DNA from 2 places in the uncultured Idiomarina sp. genome. Region 1 is predicted to be linked to the other one. Evidence: predicted binding sites of a transcription regulator. Region 1 holds the regulator's gene; the other holds the start of a gene.
The links. Region 1 encodes LexA, which represses DNA repair genes until DNA is damaged. Its sites were predicted from a motif close to TACTGTATNNNNATACAGTA; they were not measured.

Region 1 (12,537 bases):
ACGCAACCTATTTCAGAACCGAAATGGAAGCGGCGGGCTTTACCCTCAGCGGTGCTGACCATGCGATTATTCCGGTCATGATTGGCGACGCTCGCCTTGCTTCTGAAATGGCTGATCGTTTGCTCGAAGAAGGTATCTATGTCATCGGATTCTCGTTCCCTGTCGTACCTAAGGGCAAAGCGCGTATCCGTACGCAAATGTCTGCGGCACACACACGCGAACAACTTGACCGCACTATTGAAGCATTCACACGTATTGGTAAAGAGCTCGGCGTTATTTAACGCCGAGTCTGGGGACTGATTATGAAAGCACTAGCGAAACTGCATTCAAAGCCGGGTATTTGGATGACCGACGTCGAGAAGCCGGAATTTGGTTATAACGACGTACTCATCAAAATTAAGAAAACCGCGATTTGCGGTACCGATGTTCACATTTATAAATGGGACGATTGGTCACAAAAAACGATTCCAGTGCCTATGGTTGTAGGCCACGAATACGTGGGTGAAGTAGCCGCCATGGGTGATGGCGTGCGCGGCTTTGAAGTCGGTGATCGTGTATCCGGTGAAGGGCATATTACCTGTGGTCACTGCCGCAACTGTCGTGCTGGACGCCGTCATTTGTGCCGCAATACCTATGGTGTTGGGGTCAACCGCCCTGGTGCCTTTGCCGAGTACCTCGTTATCCCGGCTGACAACGCATTTAAGTTGCCGGACGACGTCACCGACGATATGGCGGCCATCATGGATCCTTTGGGTAATGCGGTACATACCGCCCTTGCCTTTGATCTCGTTGGCGAGGATGTTCTGATTACCGGCGCAGGTCCTATCGGTATTATGGCGGCGGCAGTGGCTCGCCATGTCGGGGCACGTCATGTAGTGATCACCGATGTGAATGAGTACCGACTTGAGCTAGCCAAAAAGATGGGTGTAACTCGTGCCGTTAACGTGGCTGAAGAGAGTCTCAAAGACGTTATGTCAGAGCTGGGCATGAAAGAAGGCTTTGACGTTGGGCTAGAGATGTCCGGTGTACCGTCAGCATTCTCGCAAATGCTCGCGACGATGAACCATGGCGGTAAGGTGGCAATGTTAGGAATTCCACCTGAAAACGTTGCCATTGACTGGAACGAAGTTATCTTTAAGGGACTGGTCATTAAAGGTATCTATGGTCGTGAAATGTTTGAAACTTGGTACAAAATGGCCAGTTTGCTGCAATCAGGCTTAGATATTTCACCTATATTGACCCATCAAATGTCAGTTGATGACTACGAGGAAGGGTTCGAAACCATGGTTTCGGGTCAGTCCGGTAAAGTTATTCTTAATTGGGACTAACGATGACTCAGTCTGTTCGTCATATTTCATTGGTAGAAGCCCACCAAGCATGGGCTTCGGATGCCTCTCCTGTGTTCGTTGATATTAGAGATCCGCAATCCTTTCAAGCGGGTCATATCCCCAATGCACAACCACTCAACAACGACAATATCAGTGACTTCTTAGCGAATACCGATAAAGACACGCAGGTCATTGTTGTGTGTTACCACGGTATAAGCAGTCAACAAGCCGCGCTGGTGCTGGAATCGCAAGGCCTCACGCAAGTGAGTAGCATGGATGGCGGCTTTACCGCTTGGCAAACGGCCTACCCAGAAGCGGTCGAGCAGGGCTAAATTAATGAAACGCTTACTCACAACTCAGGATGGTCCTTACCTTCAGCAGTTATATGCGTGGCTTCGTAGCCAAGGTATCCCTGTCAGTGTGAGTGAGCGAAATGGCAAACTAGATTTGTTACTGCATCAAAGCAGTTACGAGGCACGGGCTCGCCAACTTATAGACGAGTTTAAGGCTGACCCAGACATCATTGCGGTTCGTGAACAGACAAAAAATCGTGAATTGCTAAATGACCTGATGAAAAATACAGGTTGGTTAACCCGCATCATTGCCGTGGTTTGCGTGCTTATGTTTATAGGCATTATGGCGGGCGGTGATACTTTTGTTCGTTACTTTATCATTAGTGATAGCTTTTCTCAGCTCCCGCTCGATGCCCCTTGGCGATTTATAACGCCCGCCTTTCTTCACTTTTCCGCTACCCACATCGTTTTTAACTTATTTTGGTGGTGGTATTTAGGTGGTCGGATAGAGGTCTATTTAGGGACACGTTGGTTGTTTGCCTTGTTCGTACTTACCGCTGTCAGTGCTAACGTGATTCAATTTCAGGTAAGTGGCCCTAATTTTGGCGGGATGTCTGGTGTGGTTTACGGTTTATTGGGTTTTTGTTGGCTATATAGTGGGCAGCGCAATACTCCACTTAAACTGCCACCTGCACTCATTCTATTTATGCTGGGTTGGCTGATACTTGGCTACACCAATGTACTCTGGGTCAACGTGGCAAACGAAGCTCACCTAGCTGGGCTGATAGCAGGTTGCATTGCAGGGATCACCGTTCGCAAACTCACGCCCAAACCGCGCTATTGATAAATATATTTCGTGAAAATGACTTGCTTGATCACCGTACTGCCGGTCTCCTTCGCCATCAATCGCTGTGCTTGTTCAAAACACTTAAGTCGCAACTGATCTCTGCCCGTCATTGTTCTGATTTGCTGTTCACTCGCTGTACTTAGGATCTGAATAAAAGCATCTCTCAACAATGGAGCGTGATGCTCTACCACGCTCACATTTTGTGGATTATCGACCATGACCTCTACAGCAACCCGAATAAAGCCAAGTCGATACTCTTCTTTATCCTTAATAAAATTTGTAATGATATCTGGCTCAAATCCATAGTAAGCGACATCCTGAGCTCGCGCGGCGCTTGCCGAGAATAGCGTAAGACTGAAAAGTAACAAAATGCTGAACAACCAACGTTGCAAGGTCATAATTCATTAGCCTTTATAATGTTTAACGGCAGTGGCTTTGGTATGATAGCCAAAGAATATCATGAGCACCAATCACTATGTCTATTGAATTTCTCAGTACCGAACCTTGTTGTTGGCAGCGTGCCTCCGATATCCAACTAGAGCCAACCGTCCGAGATTGGTTACTAGACGAGAGTTCACTTACAGCCAAGTTACGTTCGTTACCAGGCTCTTTTGCGGTGGAACTCATCGGTCAAACTGCGGCATCACCCTTTGCCAATGAACGTTCAAAGTTTCCACAGCAAACTCTTTTTGTTGTTCGGGAAGTACTACTCACTCTAGACGAGCGTCCATTCGTATTCGCTCGTAGCGTTTTTCCTATATCGGCGGCAGACCGGCATAACCTTAATTTGGGTGAGCTCGGGACACAGTCGTTAGGTCAGTCATTATTTAACCAGCCCGATTTAACTCGCTCGACTTTTGAAGTTACTCAACTACCCTTAAACCATGGTATCAACGAAATTAATCAGCACTTTTACCAGCAAAAAGGCCCTCTTTGGGGACGACGGAGCCTGTTCGAAACCCAGGGACAAAGTGTTTTAGTAAGCGAGTTTTTCTTAAGCCCTGTACCGATATACTGAGGTAATCAATGAATAAACTTAACAGCTATTGGCGTTTAATGCGCGCTGACCGTCCTATTGGTACTTATTTGCTCGCATGGCCAACGTTATGGGCACTTCTTATTGCCGGTGACGGTAATCCACCCCTCAAAATCGTGGTCATATTTATGTTAGGTACATTTTTAATGCGCTCAGCAGGCTGTGTGATTAATGACTTCGCAGACCGTAATCTTGATGGTCATGTGGAGCGCACAAAATTACGCCCTCTTGCTGCCGGTGAGGTCAACAGCACCGAGGCCATCCTGTTATTCTTTGGACTTTTGATACTCGCATTTCTGCTGGTGCTTCAGTTTAATACACAAACCATTATGCTGGCTTTTGCCGCAGCCGGTGTGGCATCTCTCTATCCATTTTGCAAACGCTGGACACAACTTCCTCAAGTCGTGTTAGGTATCGCGTTTAGCTTCGGTATTTTGATGGCATTTAGTGCGCTGAATAGCGATCAATGGTGGCTTGCGGGTGGCTTATTTATTGCTAATATCGTTTGGACCATTGCCTACGATACCGAGTACGCTATGGCGGATCGAGCAGATGACCTCAAAGTAGGCATAAAAAGTACAGCCATCCTGTTCGGTCGTTACGATAGACTCATTATCGCTGTCTTGCAGGTTGTGACTTTAATTATTCTCGCCGTGGTTTGGCATCACCTCAATGTGCAGTGGTACGCTTGGCTCGGTCTCATAGCCGCCGCTTGTCTGTTTAGTTATCAACATTGGATGATACGAGAACGAGCACCTAAGGCCTGTTTCCAAGCCTTTCTGCATAATCACTACATTGGAATGGTTATTGGCGTCAGCCTTGCGCTTCACTACTGGTATTAATGAGTCGAGCGGATGGTCAACGCATTTAGTCTGCGCTGACCATCAACTGTTGCACCGATTGACGAATCGTCTGCAAGATTGTCGGATCGAGCAACTCATCTATGTCGTCACTTAATGGACCTATTTCAGGCGCAGCCACTTGATCGCCATCATCGTTGACTTGCAAGAGAGATTGGGCCTTAAGGCTTGCGATAAAACTTGTCATGACTTTCTTATCATAGAACTCTGGCGCATCAATGCCATGAATCGAGCTGAGTCGTTCAGCGAGCGTTATCGACTGACGCTCAAGTTCGGCACGCTTAATCGGCTGCGCTTGCTGCAACAACTCTAAAACGATTGCATAACGCTGTAACGTCTCGCTTGCGCTGCCCGCCAATAATTTAAGTTGTAACCACGCCGCCGTTTCGCGGTTTGCTGCGCGCACCATCTCACCATCAAGGCTAATAAGCTGTTGGCGTTCTAATTCTTCTACGATAGCACGCACCCAAGTATCTAAATCCTTGTCGCTGTGTGACAAAAATAACTCAGCCTGCAACATGGGGTATACCGCGCTACAACGCTCGATAATAGTTGTGACGTTCACTTTTTGCTTGGCATGAATCAAAGATGCAATCACACCGGGTAATATCATTAAGTGAAGTACATTATTTCGGTAATACGTCATTGCAATAGCATTCGCTGCGTGCAAGGAGATGACCTGCCCCATTGAGTCATCTTCTACGTCAAACTTATCGGTGCGTAGCGCCAACGACAACAGCTCTTCTGCTGACTGCTCAGGTACGTTGACGTGATGCGTATATGGCACCTCGCGTAGTAAATTCAGGTAAACATTGATTTGGGCAATCAGTTCTTCTCGCGTTAGCGCATTATGCTCCGAACTTAATAGCGCCAATGCCGTGAGATTAACGCTATTGGCAGCCGCACAATCATTGATACCGCGCATGACTTGCTCGGCTAAGCCATTGACCGTCGGTGTTAACCAACTGGGTCTTTCGGGCTCTTCTGCGCCTCGTGTGACAGAACGCTGCCAGTCATCAACATGGTCATCCATATAGGCTTTTAAATCGATGGGCGAGCCGAAAGTAACAAATCCCTGACCAAAGTTTTTCAGCTTAGTGACGGACTTCAAAACTTGGAACAACGATTCTTTCTCTTTATTTTTACCTTTGAGCTCTTTGAGGTAAGTTGCTACCTCCATTACGTGCTCATAACCTAAGTACACGGGTACAATCGAAATCGGTCTTTGCTGACCTCTCAACATACCTTGCACGGTCATGGCAAACATACCCGTCTTAGGCGGCAATAAACGCCCCGTACGTGAGCGTCCACCCTCGGTAAAGTATTCGACCGGGTAGCCTTTCTGGAACAACCAGCATAGATACTCACGAAATACAGATGAATAGAGCTTGTTGCCGCGAAACGAACGACGAATAAAGAATGCGCCGCCACGGCGGAAAATCGAACCCACAGGGAAAAAGTTTAAATTAACCCCTGCGGCGATATGCGGAGGTACAAGACCTTGCTTATAGATAACGTAACTTAACAGCAAGTAATCCATATGACTTCGGTGGCAAGGTACATAAATGATTTCATGCCCTTGCTGGGCAAGCTTACGCACTTCATCGGCGCCTCGCACATCGATACCGTTATAGATTCGACTCCACATCCATGTCATAAAGCGATCTAATACACGTACCAAGGTTTCGCTGTAGTTGGCGGCAATTTCGTTTAAATAGCCTTTAGCCTTTTTTAAGGCTTGCGCCTCATCCACTTTATTAGAGCGCTGCTCATCTTTTATCGCCTTTTTAAGCGCCGGTGTTTTTAGAAGCTGGTTCAAAAGCTCATTGCGATCGCTCAATTTAGGACCCGCAACCGCATAACGCATGCGTACAAAGTGGACCCGAGCCACACGCGCTAGTTTATGCGCTATACGATAATCGGCGCCACTTTGACGACTCATCTGGCCTAAGCTTACAGGACGCGACATGCGGCATAGAACTTGACGCCCGGACAACATGATCAACCAGAACTTACGCAAATGCCCCGGGTTATCTAAGTCACCGGTCATGGCATTTCCCGCGTGAGCCTCTTGTCCGGGCTTGCGACCCCAAAATATCCCCACTGGGAGTAATTGTACATCCAGTTCAGGATCGGCTTGATGCGCTTCTAGTAGCGCTTGAAATTGCGAAAGTGCTCGTGCTGAAGCGGCGTCATCGCGCTCCGGTAACAGTAGCACTCGATCAAACGACTTTCCGTTGATGTAAAGGGGCTGTTGCGGATCGGGTAGCTGATTTTCACGCGCGGAACGCTGCAAAATAGCGAAGTCAGACTTGGCATTTGAGCGCATCACGTACACTACAGGTGCTGCCGTGATATCCGCCTGATCGGCCTCAGGTTTATCAATTATGGTCATTGCTCGTGTCATCCAACGGATAGGATGTTTAAAGAGCGCGTAACTCCAACTCACCGCGGTCATGATATTCCTTGCTACCCTTGCGTTTAAAACAGTAAGACAATAATCATAACAATTCCGTTCGAAAAAGTCGTCGAATAAAATGACTTGCATCTCACCAATACCTGTATATACTCACAGTATACTGTACAGATAAACAGGTAATTGATATGCGTCCACTGACTCCCAGACAAGCCGAAATTCTTGAGTTAATTAAAGATAACTTACAAGCAACCGGTATGCCGCCTACGCGCGCCGAAATCGCGAGTCGGTTGGGCTTTCGCTCAGCCAACGCTGCTGAAGAGCATTTAAAAGCGTTAGCCAAAAAGGGCGTGATTGAAATCATGCCGGGCATGTCTCGCGGCATTCGCTTAGTGGCTGAAGATATAGAAGAAGAGCTTGGCTTGCCGCTCATTGGTCAAGTGGCAGCTGGTGAGCCCATATTGGCCCAAGAGCATATCGAACGCCATTATCAACTCGATGAATCAATGTTTTATCCCAGTGCACAATTTTTGCTTCGTGTTAACGGGATGAGCATGAGAAATATTGGAATTTTGGACGGTGATTTGCTCGCTGTCCATAAAACTGAACAAGCGCGCAATGGGCAGATTGTAGTCGCCCGCGTTGAAGACGAAGTCACGGTTAAACGGTTTGAACAAAAAGGTCGTCAAGTACTATTGCATCCCGAGAACGAAGAGTTCTCTACGATTGTTGTCGACCTTGCCCAGCAAGTATTTGCTATCGAAGGACTTGCCGTTGGCATCATTCGTAACGGAGCATCTTTATGAAAAGACTACAATCAAACAGCAGCAATCACCCTGGACTATGGACATACAACAATCAACAGCCCGAAGTGATTACGCCTAATGTTGTTCCGCCTAGTTTATCAGCGGCACTTGAAGCGGCAGTACACAGCATCGGACAGCGCTGGATTACAGTTATCGGCGGACAGGCCAGTTTTGTACAACAACTTGTTAACGCAGGTATTCCTCGCCAACGTATTCGTTGGCTACGCCCAGGCAAGACGGACGATCGCGCATGGGCACTCGAACAAGCCGTATTATCAGGAACCAGTGACGTTGTGGTCGCTTGGGTTAGTGGCTTCGACAAGCGCGCTGCGCAGCGTATTCGTCTATCATCTCGAGTGAGCCAAACCCAGAGCTTCATGTTTGAAGAGGATGTATTAACCCCCCACCTGCACTAATCCCCCAACAGGGTTAATACATTTCTGGCTGCTTCGGCAGCCTTTTTTTTAACATTTATGGACACTTTTTAACCATTTAACGTTTTTGATCTAGATCTTTGTGTAGATTTTAGTTAATAAATGATACTACCCAACTATATAAATTAGTATAACTTATAAACTACAACAAAGAGTTGGTAGAGAAAGTGATTTCTGGGGAGAAGCTGTTCCTTTTTCTGCTTACCTCTTTGTTCTTCCAAGCTAGCATTTTGCTCAAGCAGAGAAGAATGAGAGGAGAAGTCACGTGAAAATGAAGCCGTTATGGGCACTACCCCTGTTGTATAGTGCATCTGCGCTTTCCCAAGAGCGCAGCCTCAACCTCACGAAAGGTGTAACAGAAGTCAGTCGGGACGTTTACGACTTGCACATGACGATATTTTATATCTGCTGTGTGATCGGTGTTGTCGTTTTTGGACTGATGTTCTATTCAATGATTAGACACCGCAAATCCCGCGGTCGTGAGCCCGCGAAGTTCCATGAGAATGTAAAGGTTGAAATTCTTTGGACGCTGATTCCGTTCCTTATTTTGGTGGGTATGGCGATACCTGCAACATCGACCTTAATAGCAATGGAAGATACATCAGATGCTGACGTAACTATTCAGGTCACCGGATCCCAATGGAAATGGCACTACAAATATTTTGATCGCGAAGTAGAATTTTTTAGTCGCTTAGCGACTCAACAACAACAAATAGATAATAAGTTTGATAAGAGTGAAAACTACCTTAGAGAGGTCGATAACCCACTTGTTTTGCCGACGGGTCAAAAGGTTCGTTTTCTCGTCACTTCTGACGATGTTATCCACAGTTGGTGGGTACCAGATTTTGCCGTTAAAAAGGATGCCAACCCCGGCTTTATTAACGAAGCCTGGACTCGAATTGATGAACCCGGTATTTATCGCGGTCAGTGTGCCGAGTTGTGCGGCAAAGACCACGGCTTTATGCCCATCGTTGTAATTGCAAAGACCCCTGAAGACTACGCTAAATGGATCGACGAGACAGAAGCAAAGCAAATTGCCGAGCAAAAGCGCCAGCAAGAGTTGCTTGATATGGAAATGTCGATGGACGAGTTAATGGCGATGGGTGAAAAAATTTATAACAGTACGTGTGCTGCATGCCATCAGCCTAACGGTCAAGGCATTTCAGGCACCTTCCCTGCGCTTGCAGGCAGTCCGATTGCGTCTAAGCCAGAAAATATCGATAAGCACATTGATATTGTTTTGCACGGTGTCCAAGGATCAGCGATGCAAGCTTTTGCCCAGCAATTAACAATGCAAGAGCTGGCTTCTGTTATTACTTACGAGCGTAATGCCTGGGGTAATGATACGGGCGAGATGGTACAAGCCGCCGACATTAACGCAGCAATGAATAAATAAGGAGACGGTGATGAGCACAGTAGTGGACGATCACAATCACGAAGCACACCACGATCATAAGCCGTCTGGCATTACTCGTTGGTTGTTTACCACAAACCACAAAGATATTGGTTCGATGTATTTGTGGTTTAGTTTAATTATGTTTTTTGTTGGCGGTGCAATGGCGATGGTCATTCGTGCCGAACTTTTTCAACCGGGTTTACAACTGGTGGAGCCTCAGTTTTTTAACCAGATGACCACCGTGCACGGACTCGTTATGATTTTTGGCGCCGTAATGCCGGCCTTTACGGGACTTGCGAACTGGATGGTGCCGATGATGATTGGCGCACCTGATATGGCATTGCCGCGCATGAATAACTGGAGCTTTTGGATTCTTCCATTCGCTTTCGTGATTCTTTTGTCATCATTATTCATGGAAGGCGGCGGTCCCGACTTTGGCTGGACGTTCTACGCGCCGCTCTCAACAACGTACAGTAATGACTCCACAGCGCTGTTCGTATTCGCCGTACACATCATGGGTATTTCATCCATTATGGGCGCGATCAACGTTATCGTAACCATAATCAATATGCGCGCGCCGGGCATGACTTACATGAAGATGCCTTTATTTGTCTGGACGTGGTTAATTACTGCCTTTTTATTGATTGCCGTCATGCCTGTACTTGCAGGCGCTGTGACGATGGTCCTCACCGATAAGTACTTTGGCACCAGCTTTTTTAATGCCGCCGGCGGCGGTGATCCGGTCATGTTCCAGCATATTTTCTGGTTCTTCGGTCACCCCGAGGTCTACATTATGATATTGCCGTCTTTCGGCATTATTTCAGCGATCATACCGACTTTCTCAAGGAAAAAATTATTTGGTTATTCCTCGATGGTGTATGCAACCGCCTCGATTGCCATTTTATCGTTTCTGGTCTGGGCACATCATATGTTTACTACAGGTATGCCCGTTTTCGCCGAGCTCTTTTTCATGTACTGCACGATGCTAATTGCTGTACCGACAGGCGTTAAAGTCTTTAACTGGGTTGCCACGATGTGGCGAGGCGCGATTTCGTTTGAGGTTCCCATGCTATTCGCACTCGCATTCGTGATTTTGTTCACGATTGGCGGCTTCTCCGGTGTCATGCTTGCGATGACCCCTGTCGACTTCCAGTATCATGATACTTACTTTGTCGTCGCTCACTTTCATTACGTGTTGGTAACCGGAGCAATCTTCTCTGTCATGGCAGCAAGCTATTATTGGCTGCCGAAGTGGACCGGACACATGTACGATACAACATTGGCAAGGCTGCACTTCTGGTGCTCTCTCATCTCGGTTAATGTGTTGTTTTTCCCAATGCATTTCGCGGGATTAGCCGGTATGCCTCGTCGTATCCCCGACTACGCGGTGCAGTTCGCAGATATCAACCAAATCACCAGTATCGGCGGCTTCGCCTTTGGTTTATCACAACTCCTCTTTTTATGGTTGGTGATCAAATGTGCGCGTGGTGGCGAAAAAGCAACAGCCAAGCCATGGGATGGCGCGGAAGGCCTCGAGTGGACCGTTCCGTCACCAGCTCCCTATCACACGTTTGAGACACCACCCAAAGTGGAGTGATCTTATGTCTGATAAACGTGCTAACAATAGTAAAATCGTCAAACGCCTGCTACTCACCGTAGCAGGCATGTTTGCCTTTGGTTTTGCGCTGGTACCGTTGTATAACGTATTTTGCGAGGTCACCGGGTTTAACGGACGTACCAACAACGAACCTGCTGCGGTCAGTCAACATGAGGTCGATAAAAGTCGTACCGTTAGAGTGCAATTTATTACGCGAACAGCACAAGGCATTCCGTGGAAGTTCGAACCGGAAATTAAAGAGGTGCGCGTTCATCCTGGCGAAGTACGTGTCGTAAACTTTCTTGCCGCGAACCCAACGCCTGATGATATGGTCGCTCAAGCGATTCCTTCTATCGCGCCAGCAGAGGCATCACTTTATCTTAATAAAGTCGAATGTTTTTGTTTCAATCAGCAACCGCTGGCCGCCGGCAACGATGCCAAAATGCCAATGCAGTTTTATATTGACCCTGACATTCCAGCCCATATCACCACCTTCACCCTGTCATACACGCTGTATGATATGACAGCCAACGCGACGCCAGAAGCTCTGGCTTTGCTTGAGTCAACAGAATAAGGAATACGTCGTTATGGCAGAACAACAACAAAGTTATTATGTACCACCGTCAAGCATTTGGCCCATCGTGGGAGCGCTTGGCTTAGGATTAATTGCATGGGGCGCCGCCCATACCGTTATTGAAGCAACCAGCGATACGCAAGGTTGGGGGTCGCACGTTCTTTTCGCCGGATTTGGTGTCATTGCGGTGATGCTGTTCGGTTGGTTCCGCGATCAGATCAATGAAACAATGAGCGGACTTCATAGCGATCAACTCGACACCTCTTATAAGCAAGGTATGAGTTGGTTCATCTTCTCTGAGGTGATGTTTTTTGGTGCCTTTTTTGGCGCGCTTTTCTACGCGCGAATGATTGCGGTGCCTTGGTTAGATGGCGCCAGCAATAACGTCATGACAGGTGAAGTTTTATGGCCTCAGTTCGTTGCTCAATGGCCTCTCGTTGAAACACCGGGTGGAACCAAAACACAAGCGATGGGCTGGTACGGATTACCATTGATTAATACCGTCATCTTGATCACCAGTTCGATAACCTGCCATTTTGCCCACGTGGGCCTGGAGAAAAACAAACGGACCCAACTCACTGCAATGCTTGGCCTAACAATAGTGCTCGGCATGATATTTCTCTATTTGCAAGGCACTGAGTATGTGCATGCTTACGAGGAGTTGGGACTCACCTTACAATCTGGCGTGTACGGAAACACCTTTTATCTGCTAACAGGCTTCCATGGCATGCATGTCACGCTAGGCACACTGATGTTGATCATTATGTTTTTACGCGTGCTTAAAGGACACTTCACGCCACAAAAGCATTTCGCCTTTCAGGCAACCAGTTGGTACTGGCACTTCGTTGACGTGGTGTGGATTTGCCTATTTGTGATTGTGTATGTGCTTTAAGGCTTAATAGGGCCTTGGATGAAACGGTAAAAAGCCTGCATACGCCGCGATCACCATG
Region 2 (12,537 bases), on a different contig from region 1:
TATCCTTTTGTATTGAGTAGGATCTCAAACTGGCCGCTTACGTAATGCTGCGACCATGGGCCTTTGATATGTTTGGTGCGAGCCGTTTGGGTCGCGCTGAATTGACCGCTTGGTGTTAATGAGAGTTCATATAACTTTGCTTGGGTGAGCAGTTTTAACTCCCCACTTGGCATTACATTTAATTGTAACGGCAGGTCGGCGATACCAAGGTTGGTTAGCGGTGTCTCATCAATGAGCCGATAGCGTTGGTCAAGTCGAACCAGTTTATCCGTGTAAAGCAGATAGAGAACATGATCAGTTTCGGCAATATCAACGAGCTGACCGGGTGGTAACTTTTCGGTCACTGGGTTGTCGATAGTTAATTTAAATAAGTTACTCCCCAGTCCATCCCAAACATAAACTTGTTTGCCGTCACCTAACCAAGTCCAATCGCCAACCGGCTTAACGAAATGAAGATTACGTATTGGCTCGTCGTCATATTGTAATGGTTGTGGGAGTAATTCGCCTTGATGCTCCACGAGTAGCGTGTGTTTATTGACTGCCAAAAGAGGTGTTGATTGAGGTATCGCAATCTGGTGAATACGCGCATCAAGTAAGTGTTCACTGCTCAAACGCATTGACGCTTCTAAAGCGCTAGATGCAAACGGTAGCTGATAAATACCCTTATCACTGCCAATCAATAGAGCGTCATTTTTTCTACGAGTAAGACAGTGCAATTGCGGTAAATCTTGTGGTTGTAGCACATTGCTAAATTGAACTTCGCGAAGGGTAGAACCATCAAACCGATAGAGCGCTTGCGATGTCGCAAGCCAAATAAATCCGCGTGGTCCTGTTTCTATATCAATAATGGGCGCGCTGATTTGCTGAGTCACATGAGGGTTATCATGAGCTTGACAGGTTGGATTAAACAGAGCCAAGCTAAACACGAGGCAAACTAAAGTGATGGTTAAAGCACGCAACTGAAGGACCCGATTGTTGGCTGCTACACAGCTCTTATTATTTGTTAACTCAGTGTTACAAGCTAACTTAAAGCGATTTGACTGTCAAAGCTATTATAATATCTCCTACTGGCATGACAACAGTACAATTTTACGAGGTTGTTTAATAACTAAACGCTTTACCTCACTTATCCAGTCGGACAGTTGTAGTCGCTCCAGAGCGGCGCTCATTTCAACGTTACGATCAAAATCAGTTTCGGCCATTTGAATCGCTCCCCAAAAGCGTTGGCTACGGGCGCGCAAACTGCGATCGTTTATCGTTAATTGCTCAGATAGGGTTTGTTTAGCATGCTTCCAGCGCTGTAATGTCAGCACGTTGTCGAGCTGTTCAATTTTATCGTGCAATACGGTGTGAATATGTTCCTGTAAGGCGGACGTGTTATGCGTCGGTGATTGCACAAACACCATGAAACCCGGTAGGCGTCGAACAGGGAAATACTGGCTCCCAACGACATAACCCAGTTGCCGCTGGGTTCTGAGTTCGTCGAATAAACTCGCATTAAGCAACTGTTGCGCTAACATCCACGTAATTTGCTGTTCAGCACTGTCGTTATCGCCCTGAAAGTATACCAATACGGCATTGTCGCCAGTCGCTTGCTCCACGGTTCGGTGAATGTGCGTGTGAGGTTCAAGACGCTTAGGTTGTAATTGAGGAGGGGAGGCCGTTAACCGTCCTGAGGCGCTGTCACGTATCAGTTGATGTAATTCAAAAGCGGTTTTAGCTTGCCAATCGCCATGTATTAAAGCCGACACCCCCATGGAGTTAAAAAGCTCGCTACTTAATTGCGAAAAGCCTTTATAGTCTAATGAGTTCAAGCCTTCGGCCATATCGGAGAGCGAGAACAGGCACGGCTGTAGTGTCAAATTAAGCTCAGCAAACAGTCGATTGAGCGGCTGATTGTTGTGGGCGGACTGCCAGTTATGCTTAAGTTGCTGAGCGATAGAATTGAATCGACCACGCTTAAATTTTACTTTCCAAGCCTGCTTCATTAACTGTTGTAGTAGTGGCAATTGACCCGCTGATAAACCCATTGTATGAATCGTCATACCGGACTGGGTCGGGTAAATATTAAAGTGTAAGCCAGCGACCTCAGCGTCATAAAGTGCTTCATTCAGCGAATCGATTAATAGTTCCGACCAAAGACGTGCCGCAGCGAAGTGAGTCGCCGACTGATTGACCGCTGGCGATTCGAGATTTAAATAGATATGCCCTTTGGGCACTCTAAAATCAGGGTCTTGTAAATGCCAGATGGTGACATTGTCGCTTTTTATCAACGCCACGGGCTCTCTGAGCTCGCGCTCTAGCGGGTAAGGTTCAACATGAGAAGTGATATAAGGGTTTTGCGCTGGTAGTTGATAACTAAAAGTGCCCGCTGGGCTATTAAGAGTGTTTAATTCCTCTTTTGTCAATGCACGGATACTAAAGGGTGTGTGATATAACTCTGTTTGTTGATCGGTCTCTACATCGCCATGGATCAGCGTGATACGGGCACGTTCGGGCGCCATTAAAGACAGTGTTTGTTTAGCTCGAGCAACCGACAGTCCATCCATGCGGTAGTCTCCGTAAACCACATCGTGGATGGGATAGTGGTGCGCATTAACAGACAGTTGAGGAGCCAGTTCACCGGCGGGCGGTGTCTCTTGAAAGTGAAATGAAAGTTCGGAAGTGAGCCGTTTCTCCTCGTAGCGCCAAGCCTCGAGTCCAGAACTTGCAATCAACTGAATATAGTTGAACACCGCCTGCGCTACTTGTAGGGCGTGAACAACACCTGCCTCAGTAAGCTGAATATTTAAGTTGAAATCCTTGTAGCCGCTACCGCTCATACCGCCGCCCGCGGAGAGGCTATTAACCCATCCACGCGCCCGAAGCGTTGCATAGAGGCTATGAGGGCCTTCATAGCCAAGAATGTGAGCAATAAAGCTAGTTGTTTTATTCTTATAGTCGTCATCAATGCCAGGGAGGGGCAACGTGATGATCAGACGACGAGCCGGATTCACGGGCTTAACTTGAATGAATACGCCTAACTGGGAGGGTAAGTACAGTGGCAGCGCCTCGAGCGATTTAGGATCATTTTCTTGACCGCTGCTGATGTCCGAAAAGTAGTGTTGCGCCAACTCGGCGAGTTCATCAACCGGTTGCGCGCCAACGATGGTAAGCCGCATGTTGTTGGCATTGAAAAAAGCACGAAAGAACTCACTTAACTGGTCTTTTAACGAGTGGCTATCGCTTTCTGCCAGCGTATCCATGTTACCTACCGAAAACTTACTAAAGGGATGCTCGGGGTTACATGTTGTCTTGTGTACTTGATATAAACGCCGAAGTTCATCTTTCTCTTTTAAGCGGAATTCAGAGTCGATTGATTGACGTTCCTTATTGATTAAGGACTCGTCAAATAACGGCGCCATGAACATCGCGGAGAAATAATCTAATGCTCGCGAGAGAGCTCGGGTTTGACAGTCAAAGAAAAAATTACAGAATTCAGAGCCTGTCCAAGCGTTTTGTTGTCCACCGTAGGCACTCAAAAACTCGGGGAACTCGTTAGCATCCGGAAAGCGTTCGTTCCCTAAAAACAGCATGTGTTCTAGGAAGTGGGCGAGACCTTGGGTTTCAAGCGGGTCATTGAAATGACCCGCGCGCACAGCCAGCGATGCCGATGCCTTTTTACTGTGTGGGATCTGAACGCACACCACTGACAGTCCATTGGGCAGTTTTAGTGTACGGAAAGACCGCGGATCTTTTGGGCTCTTTATAACTTCACCGAGCTCTTCTATGAGCGGTTGCGTCATAGGAACTTATCCCATTAAGGTTCGAGCGGGGTATCGAAGTTTTCTGGTTTATCAAAATCACCCGACAAACGGGCGAGTTGACCGTCTTCAAAATCGAGTATCAATTCCTTATGGAAAGGTTCACCCTCATTTGGATTCATGTCATAAACATAGACCCAACGCTCGCTGTTAAAGCTGTTTTCAGCGACCGGACGCCCTAATACGTAAGCAACTTGTTCCTGTGACATACCTACGCGTAATTTGTCGACATCGCGTTGTTCAAGGTAATTACCTTGAGGAATATCAATTCGATATACCCAATCGTTTAACACTGAGCAACCTGAGAGACCTGCGACGACCGCAACAGCGGCCAAAGTTTTTCCGATTTGTTTCATTAACTACTCTTACCGTTAAATGTTGTCACCGATGATAAACAAACAAAACCGAGTTAGCTAGCATTGGCGCAGGAAAACTTAATGAATAAGTAACTCCCGGGCGTTGTCTTTAGTTTTTTCGGTAATGCTATCGCCACCCAATAAGCGAGCGAGCTCATCAATTCGCTGTTCTTCGTTAAGCTGCCAAACTTGCGTTTCTGTTTGTGCGCCATCGGTTTGTTTGAGTACCTGCATTTGATGATGTCCCTTAGCAGCCACTTGCGGTAAGTGAGTGACACAGATAATTTGGCACTGCTCGCCTAGACTCCGTAACATTGAACCCACAACCGCTGCGGTGGGTCCACTCACACCGACATCGACCTCGTCAAACATCATGGTCGGTACCGTATTTTGATTGGCACACATGACCTGTATGGCAAGACTGATGCGTGATAGTTCCCCGCCCGATGCAACTTTACTAAGCGCTTGTAGCGGCTGCCCAGGGTTGGTGGTCACGGTAAAGCAGATTTCGTCGGTGCCCCAGAGCGTTGCTGTGGCTTTGTCATCATGATCAACTTGGATGACAAATTCACCATGGGGCATGTTTAACTTATGCATGGCGCGGGAAATTTCGGCACTCAGTTTGTCCGCTGCTTTTTTCCGGCTTGTCGACAGCTTAAGCGCCGCTTGTCGATAAACGGTGCGTAATGCTTGACGTTGCTCAGCGAGTTGTTCGTTATCTTCCTCAGCGCGTTCGAGTTCATCCAATTGTTGTTGCAACTGCTGATGATGTTGATAAAGGTCGAGTGGCGCGACATGATGTTTTTTAGCGAGCGCAATCGCTTGGCTCATCCGTTGTTCAGTGACTTCGAGTTGCTCAGGATCAATATCTAATTGGTCTTGATAATTACGCAGTTCTAATGCTGTTTCTTCGATATGAACTTTAGCTTGTTCAAGCAGTGCTAAAATAGGCTGAATCTGCTCATCGAGCTCGGCTGATTCTTCCAATCGGCCGTGGGCGGCTTGAATGAGTCCCGATACATTATTGTGCTCGCCGTCATAAAGCGCATTTAGAGCAAAGGCACTGTTTTCCGTTAAGGCGCGAACATGAGTCAACCGTTTGTGGTCACTCTCAAGTTGCTCAAATTCGCCCTCTCCGATATTAAATTCATTAAGCTCTTTAACCTGATAACTTATTAGTTGTTTCTGTGCTGCCAATTCTTCTTTGCGCTGCTGATGTTGGCGAAAACGCTTTTCGGTAGCCGCCCAGTTACGGTAGCTTTCTTGTACTTCTGTAATAAGTTCAGCATGCTGAGCGAACTGGTCAAGTAATTCGCGCTGGTGCTCTTCTTTTACCAACAGCTGGTGTTCATGCTGACCATGAATATTGACCAATGTTGGCGCTAATGTGCGTTGCTGTGTGAGCGTCACTGGTGCGCCGTTAACCCAAGCCCGTGAACGACCATCTTTACTAATAGTACGGCGCAATACACACTCGAGGTCATCATCAAACTCGTTGTCGACGAGCCAGCGGTGAGCGGGACTGTCGTGAGTGATAGTGAAGCGCGCACTGATGTCCGTTTTGTCGCAGCCCGGTCTCACCCAGTTGGCATCGGCACGTCCACCCAGGCATAGCCCGAGCGCATCCAGTGCGATAGATTTACCCGCACCGGTCTCACCGGTAATGGCGGTCATCCCGTTTTTAAACTCGATATCTAACTGCTTGACGATTGCAAAATTGCGAATGTGTAACTCAGTCAACATGGCTGGGCTCCTCACAATAAAAAGAACAGTAATACTGTTTACCTATACAGTATATACAGTAGTTATACAGTATTATTGTGCAATTGCAATGCAAAGAGTGACTTTTTTTTAGTCAGTTAGAAAAGACGGCTGCCCCAACCCAATTTGTTACGTAATACATGGTAGTAGCTGTGTGTTGTCGGATGCACCATCGTCAAGGTATGCGGGTGTTTTTCGATAATGACCTCATCACCTGGCATGACATCAAGACGCCCATGACCGTCGCAACTGATTTGTAAATGATCGTTGTCCTTGGCTGCACGTAGTCGTACTCGGGAGTTTGCGTCGAGTACAATCGGACGACTACTCAGTGTATGCGGAAACATGGGGACCAAGGTAATAGCATTTAGGTTAGGATGCAGAATAGGACCACCGCCGGACAGAGAGTATGCCGTCGAGCCGGTGGGTGTCGCGATGATGACGCCATCGGAACGTTGCGAAAAGACAAATTGATCGTCGACATAAAGTTCAAACTCGATCATGTGAGCGACTTTGTCTGAATGAAGAACAATTTCGTTCACCGCCACACCTTGTTGTTTAACTGACTCGCCTTTAACCGAGGCCGAGAGCAAGAAGCGCTCTTCTCTTACATAGTCACCCGCTAGCACATCCATCAGCGCGCTCACTGCGTCCTCTGGCGCTAAATCGGTCAGAAAGCCAAGGTTACCTCGATTCACTCCAATAACCGCCACATCATGATCACACAGTGCGCGGGCAGCACCGAGCATATTGCCATCACCGCCGACGACTACCGCAATGTCGGCCCATTGTCCTAACTTCTCAAGTGAGCCCGTGTCGATGCAACTGCTTGGTTGTACCTGGGTGGCACAGCGTTCTTCCAAACAGACCTCATACTGACTTTCGCACAAGGCACTAATAAGTGCCTCAAGTGTGTGACGAGTGCCAGTATCATTAATTTTTCCTAAAAGCGCGACGCGCTTAAATGCGGGTTGTTTCATAGGGCTTACCGCTATCCTCTAGTCGTGAGTTAACGCTACGTGTTGCGTTAATTTTTATCAAGCGAAATAAAGGTCTTGAATCTTAATCGGACTATCCCCACATAACAACGCATACGTTCATTCGACATTTAAAGAGTATGGGTTATGAGTGATAAGCAACCAAATCAAACAACTGAGAACTTTGAGCAGCAAGCACAAGAAGCCGCTCAACAAGAGGCCGCAAAAGAGGCGGCTGAGCAGGCAGCTGAACAGGCGCTTGGTAGCGACGAACAACCAGAGACCCAGCAGCAAACAGCTGCGGCGGCAGACAATCAAGCGGACCGTATTGCGGAGCTTGAGCTCGCGTTAACTAAGGCCGAAGCCAAAGTTAACGAGCAAAAGGAGTCGGTATTGCGTAGTCAGGCGGAAATGGAAAACGTACGTCGTCGCGCGAGTCAAGATGTTGAGAAGGCGCATAAATTTGCGTTAGAGAAGTTTGCCAACGAGCTACTCACGAGTGTTGATAACCTTGAGCGCGCGATGCAAGCGGCTGATACCGAAAACCCAGAGTTAAAAAGCTTTTTAGAAGGTATTGAGCTGACGTATAAAAGTCTGACATCAACGCTGGATAAATTTGGCGTAAAAGCGGTCGGCGAAGAGGGCGAGGTCTTTAATCCAGACCTGCACCAAGCGATGTCGATGCAAGAGTCGGCGGAGCACAAAAACAACACGATTATCGCCGTTATGCAGAAAGGGTATGAGCTCAACGGACGTTTACTGCGCCCAGCCATGGTGATGGTGGCACGTAATAGTAACGGCGGCGTGGATACAAAAGCATAATTTGTAAGAGAAATTATGTTTTAGGGCTTGTAATTTTAGATACAGCCCCCAAATAACAGTTATCGAAATCATTAACGCTCAAACCAGAGCGGTTTGAACAGAATAGAAGTAGTGGAGATTAATTATGGGTAAAATCATCGGCATTGACTTGGGTACAACAAACTCATGTGTCGCGGTTTTAGACGGCGGCAAACCTCGTGTTATTGAAAACGGTGAAGGGGATCGTACAACCCCATCTGTCGTCGCATTTACCGACGATGGCGAAACTTTGGTAGGCGCACCGGCGAAACGCCAAGCAGTCACCAACCCGAATAAAACCTTGTTTGCGATTAAGCGTTTGATCGGTCGTCGTTTCCAAGATGATGAAGTTCAGCGCGACATTGGTATTATGCCTTACAACATTGTCAAAGCGGACAATGGCGATGCATGGGTAGAAATCGATGGCGATAAAAAAGCGCCACCGCAAATTTCTGCTGAAGTATTGAAGAAAATGAAGAAAACCGCAGAAGAGTTTTTAGGTGAGAAAGTCACCGAAGCGGTTATCACTGTACCTGCATACTTTAACGATGCTCAGCGTCAGGCAACAAAAGACGCTGGTAAAATCGCGGGCTTAGAAGTTAAGCGTATCATCAACGAGCCAACCGCAGCTGCACTGGCTTACGGCATGGATAAGAAGTCCGGCGACAACGTTATCGCTGTTTATGACTTAGGTGGTGGTACGTTCGATATCTCGATCATCGAAATCGACGAAGTCGAAGGCGAGCATACCTTTGAAGTACTGGCGACAAACGGTGACACGCACTTAGGTGGTGAAGACTTTGATAACCGTTTGATTAACTACTTGGTTGAGCAGTTCGAGAAAGATCAAGGCATCGATTTACGTAAAGATCCTTTGGCGATGCAACGTCTGAAAGAAGCCGCCGAAAAAGCGAAAATCGAGCTGTCTTCTGCGCAACAAACGGAAGTCAACTTGCCATATATCACGGCTGATAACACCGGTCCTAAGCACTTAGCGATTAAAGTAACACGCGCTAAATTAGAATCGTTGGTTGAAGACTTGATTAAGAAGTCGCTTGAGCCATTGAAGCAAGCACTGGCTGATGCTGATATGTCAGTGAGCGATGTTAAAGACATCATCATGGTCGGTGGTCAAACACGTATGCCTAAGGTTCAACAGGCCGTGACTGACTTCTTTGGCAAAGAGCCACGCCGTGACGTCAACCCAGATGAAGCCGTAGCACTAGGTGCAGCTGTTCAAGCCGGTGTTTTACAAGGCGATGTGAAAGACGTATTGCTGCTTGACGTTTGTCCGCTGTCATTAGGTATCGAAACCATGGGCGGCGTAATGACCAAGTTGATCGAGAAAAACACCACGATTCCAACAAAAGAATCGCAAACATTCTCGACCGCAGAAGACAATCAGTCAGCTGTAACGATTCATGTATTGCAGGGTGAACGTAAACGCTCAAGCGATAACAAATCGCTAGGTCAGTTTAACCTCGAAGGTATTCGTGCAGCGGCGCGCGGTGTACCGCAAATCGAAGTGACCTTTGACATTGACGCTGACGGTATCTTACATGTGTCGGCGAAAGATAAAGACACCGGTAAAGAGCAGAAGATCACCATCAAAGCTTCATCGGGTCTTGATGAGGATGAAGTCGAAAAAATGGTTAAAGACGCGGAAGCACACGCTGAAGATGACAAAAAGTTTGAAGAGTTAGTGCAAGCGCGTAACCAAGCGGACGGCTTAGTGCACGCAACGCGTAATCAGTTGAAAGAAGTCGGCGAAGCCTTGTCAGAAGATGATAAGAAAGCCATCGAAACCGCCTGCGACGAACTTGAGCAAGCTTCTAAAGACGGCGACAAAGATGCTATCGAAGCGAAGTCTCAAGCGTTGATGGAAGCTTCACAAAAACTGATGGAAGCTGCTCAGCAACAGCAAGCACAACAAGGTGGTGCAGAAGCCGGTGCAGAGCAAGCACAATCATCTAAAGATGATGACGTTGTTGACGCTGAATTTGAGGAAGTGAAAGACGACGATAAGAAGTAAGCTTAATTAGGCAACTTCGATATCAACACGGGTGTTGCCGAAAGGTAATGCCCGTGTATTTATTTTAGACAGGTGTAAAATCACAACAGAAGATTACGGTTATGGCGCAGGATTATTATCAGATTTTAGGTGTCGGCAAAGACGCCAATGAGAGAGATATTAAGAAAGCCTACAAGCGGATGGCGATGAAGTACCACCCAGACCGCACGAAAGGTGATAAAGAGTTAGAAGCCAAGTTTAAGGAAATTAAACAGGCCTACGAAGTGTTGTCGGATCCACAAAAACGCCAGATGTATGATCAATATGGGCACGAAGCGTTTCAACAAGCTCGCCAAGGTGGCGGAGCGGGCGCCGGTGGTTTCGGTGGCGGTGGTGCCGATTTTGCTGATATCTTTGGCGATGTATTCGGTGATATTTTTGGTGGCGGTCGTCGTCAGCAAGCGCGTCCTCAGCGCGGTGCGGACTTACGTTACAATCTAGAAATGTCGCTAGAAGACGCGGTGAAAGGTAAAGAAGTCGAATTGCAAATTCCGACCATGGTGGAATGTGAGGACTGCGACGGCTCAGGTGCGAAAAAAGGCACACGACCAGAAACCTGTAGTCACTGTCACGGTTCCGGTCAAATTCAAATGCGTCAGGGCTTCTTTGCTGTGCAGCAGGCATGTCCGCATTGCCGTGGTACGGGGTCTATCATCAAAGATCCATGTAATACTTGCCACGGTCAGGGCCGCGTTGAAAAAACCAAAAAACTATCGGTTAAAATTCCGGCAGGCGTAGATACCGGTGATCGTATTCGTTTAGCGAACGAAGGTGAGGCGGGAGAAAAAGGCGCGCCAGCAGGCGACTTGTATGTTCAGGTGCATGTGCGTGAACACCCTATCTTTGCGCGTGACGGCAACAATTTATACTGCGAAGTTCCAGTGAGCTTTACCAAGGCAGCGCTCGGTGGCGAAATTGAGGTACCGACGCTAGAAGGTAAAGTCAAATTGAAGGTGCCAAAAGAGACTCAAACGGGCAAACATTTCCGCTTACGTGGCAAAGGCGTTAAGTCAGTCCGTACGGGTGCTGTCGGCGACCTGATATGTAAAGTGGTCATCGAAACGCCGGTGAACTTATCATCGCGTCAACGCGAATTACTCGAGGAACTTGAGAGTTCGATGGGGCACGGCGACGAAGCGGCTAAGTTCAGACCCAAGGAAAAAGGCTTCTTTGACGGTGTTAAACAATTTTTTGATGACTTGCGTAGCTAAGACTAATATCGTTAGTACGAAGTCATTATTGTTTGCCTAAAGGAGGCATTATGCGGGCTTGGAAAATAGCGGCGTTGACGCTGGCGACTGTGACAGTAGTCAGTTGCTCAAAGTCGCCAACAGGACGTTCTCAGTTAGCTTTTTTACCCGAGGGTCAATTGAATCAAATGGGTGAGCAGTCTTATGAACAGATGAAAGCTGAAACGTCGATTAGTGACGACCCCGCGATGAATGCTTACGTCCAGTGCGTTAGTCACGCGTTGATTGATGTGCTACCCGAACCCTATAGTCAAGCAGATTGGGAAATCACTGTATTTGATCAAGACACGGTGAATGCTTTTGCCCTGCCAGGAAACAATATCGGTGTTTACCGCGGTTTACTGGATGTCGCAGAAAACCAACACCAGTTGGCTGCCGTGATTGGTCACGAGATTGGCCACGTGATCGCGCAACATAGCAATGAGCGTGTATCAAGCAACATGGCAGTCGGCGCGGGGCTTCAAATTGGTGCAATTTTTGCCAATAAGGAGCTAGAGAGCGATACTGCGGCGCTATTGATGAGTGCCTTAGGTGTGGGAGCGCAAGTCGGTATTTTGTTACCGTATAGTCGTACTCACGAGTCTGAAGCAGACCAGTTGGGTCTCGACTACATGGCTGATGCCGGGTTTAAGCCTATTGAAGCCGCTGACTTGTGGCGCAATATGGCGAAGCAGTCGAAAGGCGCTCCGCCAGAATTACTATCAACGCACCCATCACCGCAAACGCGTATTGATGCCATAGAAGACTACGCACCAAGCTTGAGTGCGCGAGTACAACAAGCCCATCAACAAGGACGCAATCCTTCTTGTGAGCGACCTTCCTCGTGATTAATAAGACCAAGCCAAATTTTCGTTGGCTTGGTCTTTTAGTTATATGCTAGTCAAAAATTTTCTTTCGGCGACCGATTGATTGACGCTAAATTATCCGCATTTTTCTCGATGTGGACGTTCTATGTTTAGATTCTGGTTTAATATTCCCTTCTGGCAACGCGTACTGGGTGCATTTGTTTTAGGTGCGCTGGTAGGTGCTCTGTTCCCCGAAGCGGGACAAGCACTTAAGCCGTTGGGCGACCTGTTTATTCGCGCAATAAAAATGTTGGTGGCGCCGCTTATCTTTTGTGCCATTGTCAGTGCAATTACCGATTTAAACGATGGCCAAAAGCTAGGGCGCTTAGGAGCTAAAACGATTGGTATGTTCATGCTGACAGCCATTATCGCCAGTGCTATCGGCTTGACGCTGGGGACGCTTATCGATATGAGCCCGGCTCAGGCTCTCACCGCAACAGAACAAACCGAAAAGATCATTCCGAGCGTCTCACAAGTGCTACTTAACTTTGTGCCAACTAATCCATTTGCTGCGCTCAGTGAAGGCAATGTACTTCAAATAGTTGTCTTTGCCGCGATTATCGGTGTTGCTATACAGAAACTGGGCGAACCTGCTGAACCGGTACGTCGAGTGATTAAATCGGGCGCAGAGGTG

Region 2: a site for LexA is predicted at 5,935-5,954, ahead of recN (DNA repair protein RecN). Genes of this name have one in related genera too.

What each region holds. Positions count from the first base shown of each region.
Region 1 is NZ_CAXGLS010000005.1:32,675-45,211, reverse strand. It holds gene ABNS04_RS02725 (glycine C-acetyltransferase) at 1-281, shown strand, start outside; gene tdh (L-threonine 3-dehydrogenase) at 303-1,328, shown strand; gene glpE (thiosulfate sulfurtransferase GlpE) at 1,331-1,660, shown strand; gene ABNS04_RS02710 (rhomboid family intramembrane serine protease) at 1,665-2,465, shown strand; gene ABNS04_RS02705 (flagellar basal body-associated FliL family protein) at 2,459-2,866, opposite strand; gene ABNS04_RS02700 (chorismate lyase) at 2,944-3,486, shown strand; gene ubiA (4-hydroxybenzoate octaprenyltransferase) at 3,495-4,346, shown strand; gene plsB (glycerol-3-phosphate 1-O-acyltransferase PlsB) at 4,372-6,822, opposite strand; gene lexA (transcriptional repressor LexA) at 6,969-7,586, shown strand; gene ABNS04_RS02680 (hypothetical protein) at 7,583-8,002, shown strand; gene coxB (cytochrome c oxidase subunit II) at 8,292-9,416, shown strand; gene ctaD (cytochrome c oxidase subunit I) at 9,427-11,013, shown strand; gene ABNS04_RS02665 (cytochrome c oxidase assembly protein) at 11,018-11,587, shown strand; gene ABNS04_RS02660 (cytochrome c oxidase subunit 3) at 11,601-12,479, shown strand; gene ABNS04_RS02655 (DUF2909 domain-containing protein) at 12,483-12,537, opposite strand, start outside.
Region 2 is NZ_CAXGLS010000017.1:31,901-44,437, forward strand. It holds gene ABNS04_RS06180 (GGDEF domain-containing phosphodiesterase) at 1-917, opposite strand, end outside; gene ABNS04_RS06185 (insulinase family protein) at 1,065-3,785, opposite strand; gene bamE (outer membrane protein assembly factor BamE) at 3,800-4,159, opposite strand; gene recN (DNA repair protein RecN) at 4,238-5,902, opposite strand; gene nadK (NAD(+) kinase) at 6,019-6,900, opposite strand; gene grpE (nucleotide exchange factor GrpE) at 7,045-7,719, shown strand; gene dnaK (molecular chaperone DnaK) at 7,844-9,769, shown strand; gene dnaJ (molecular chaperone DnaJ) at 9,871-11,019, shown strand; gene ABNS04_RS06220 (M48 family metallopeptidase) at 11,070-11,885, shown strand; partial or broken gene ABNS04_RS06225 (dicarboxylate/amino acid:cation symporter) at 12,010-12,537, shown strand, end outside.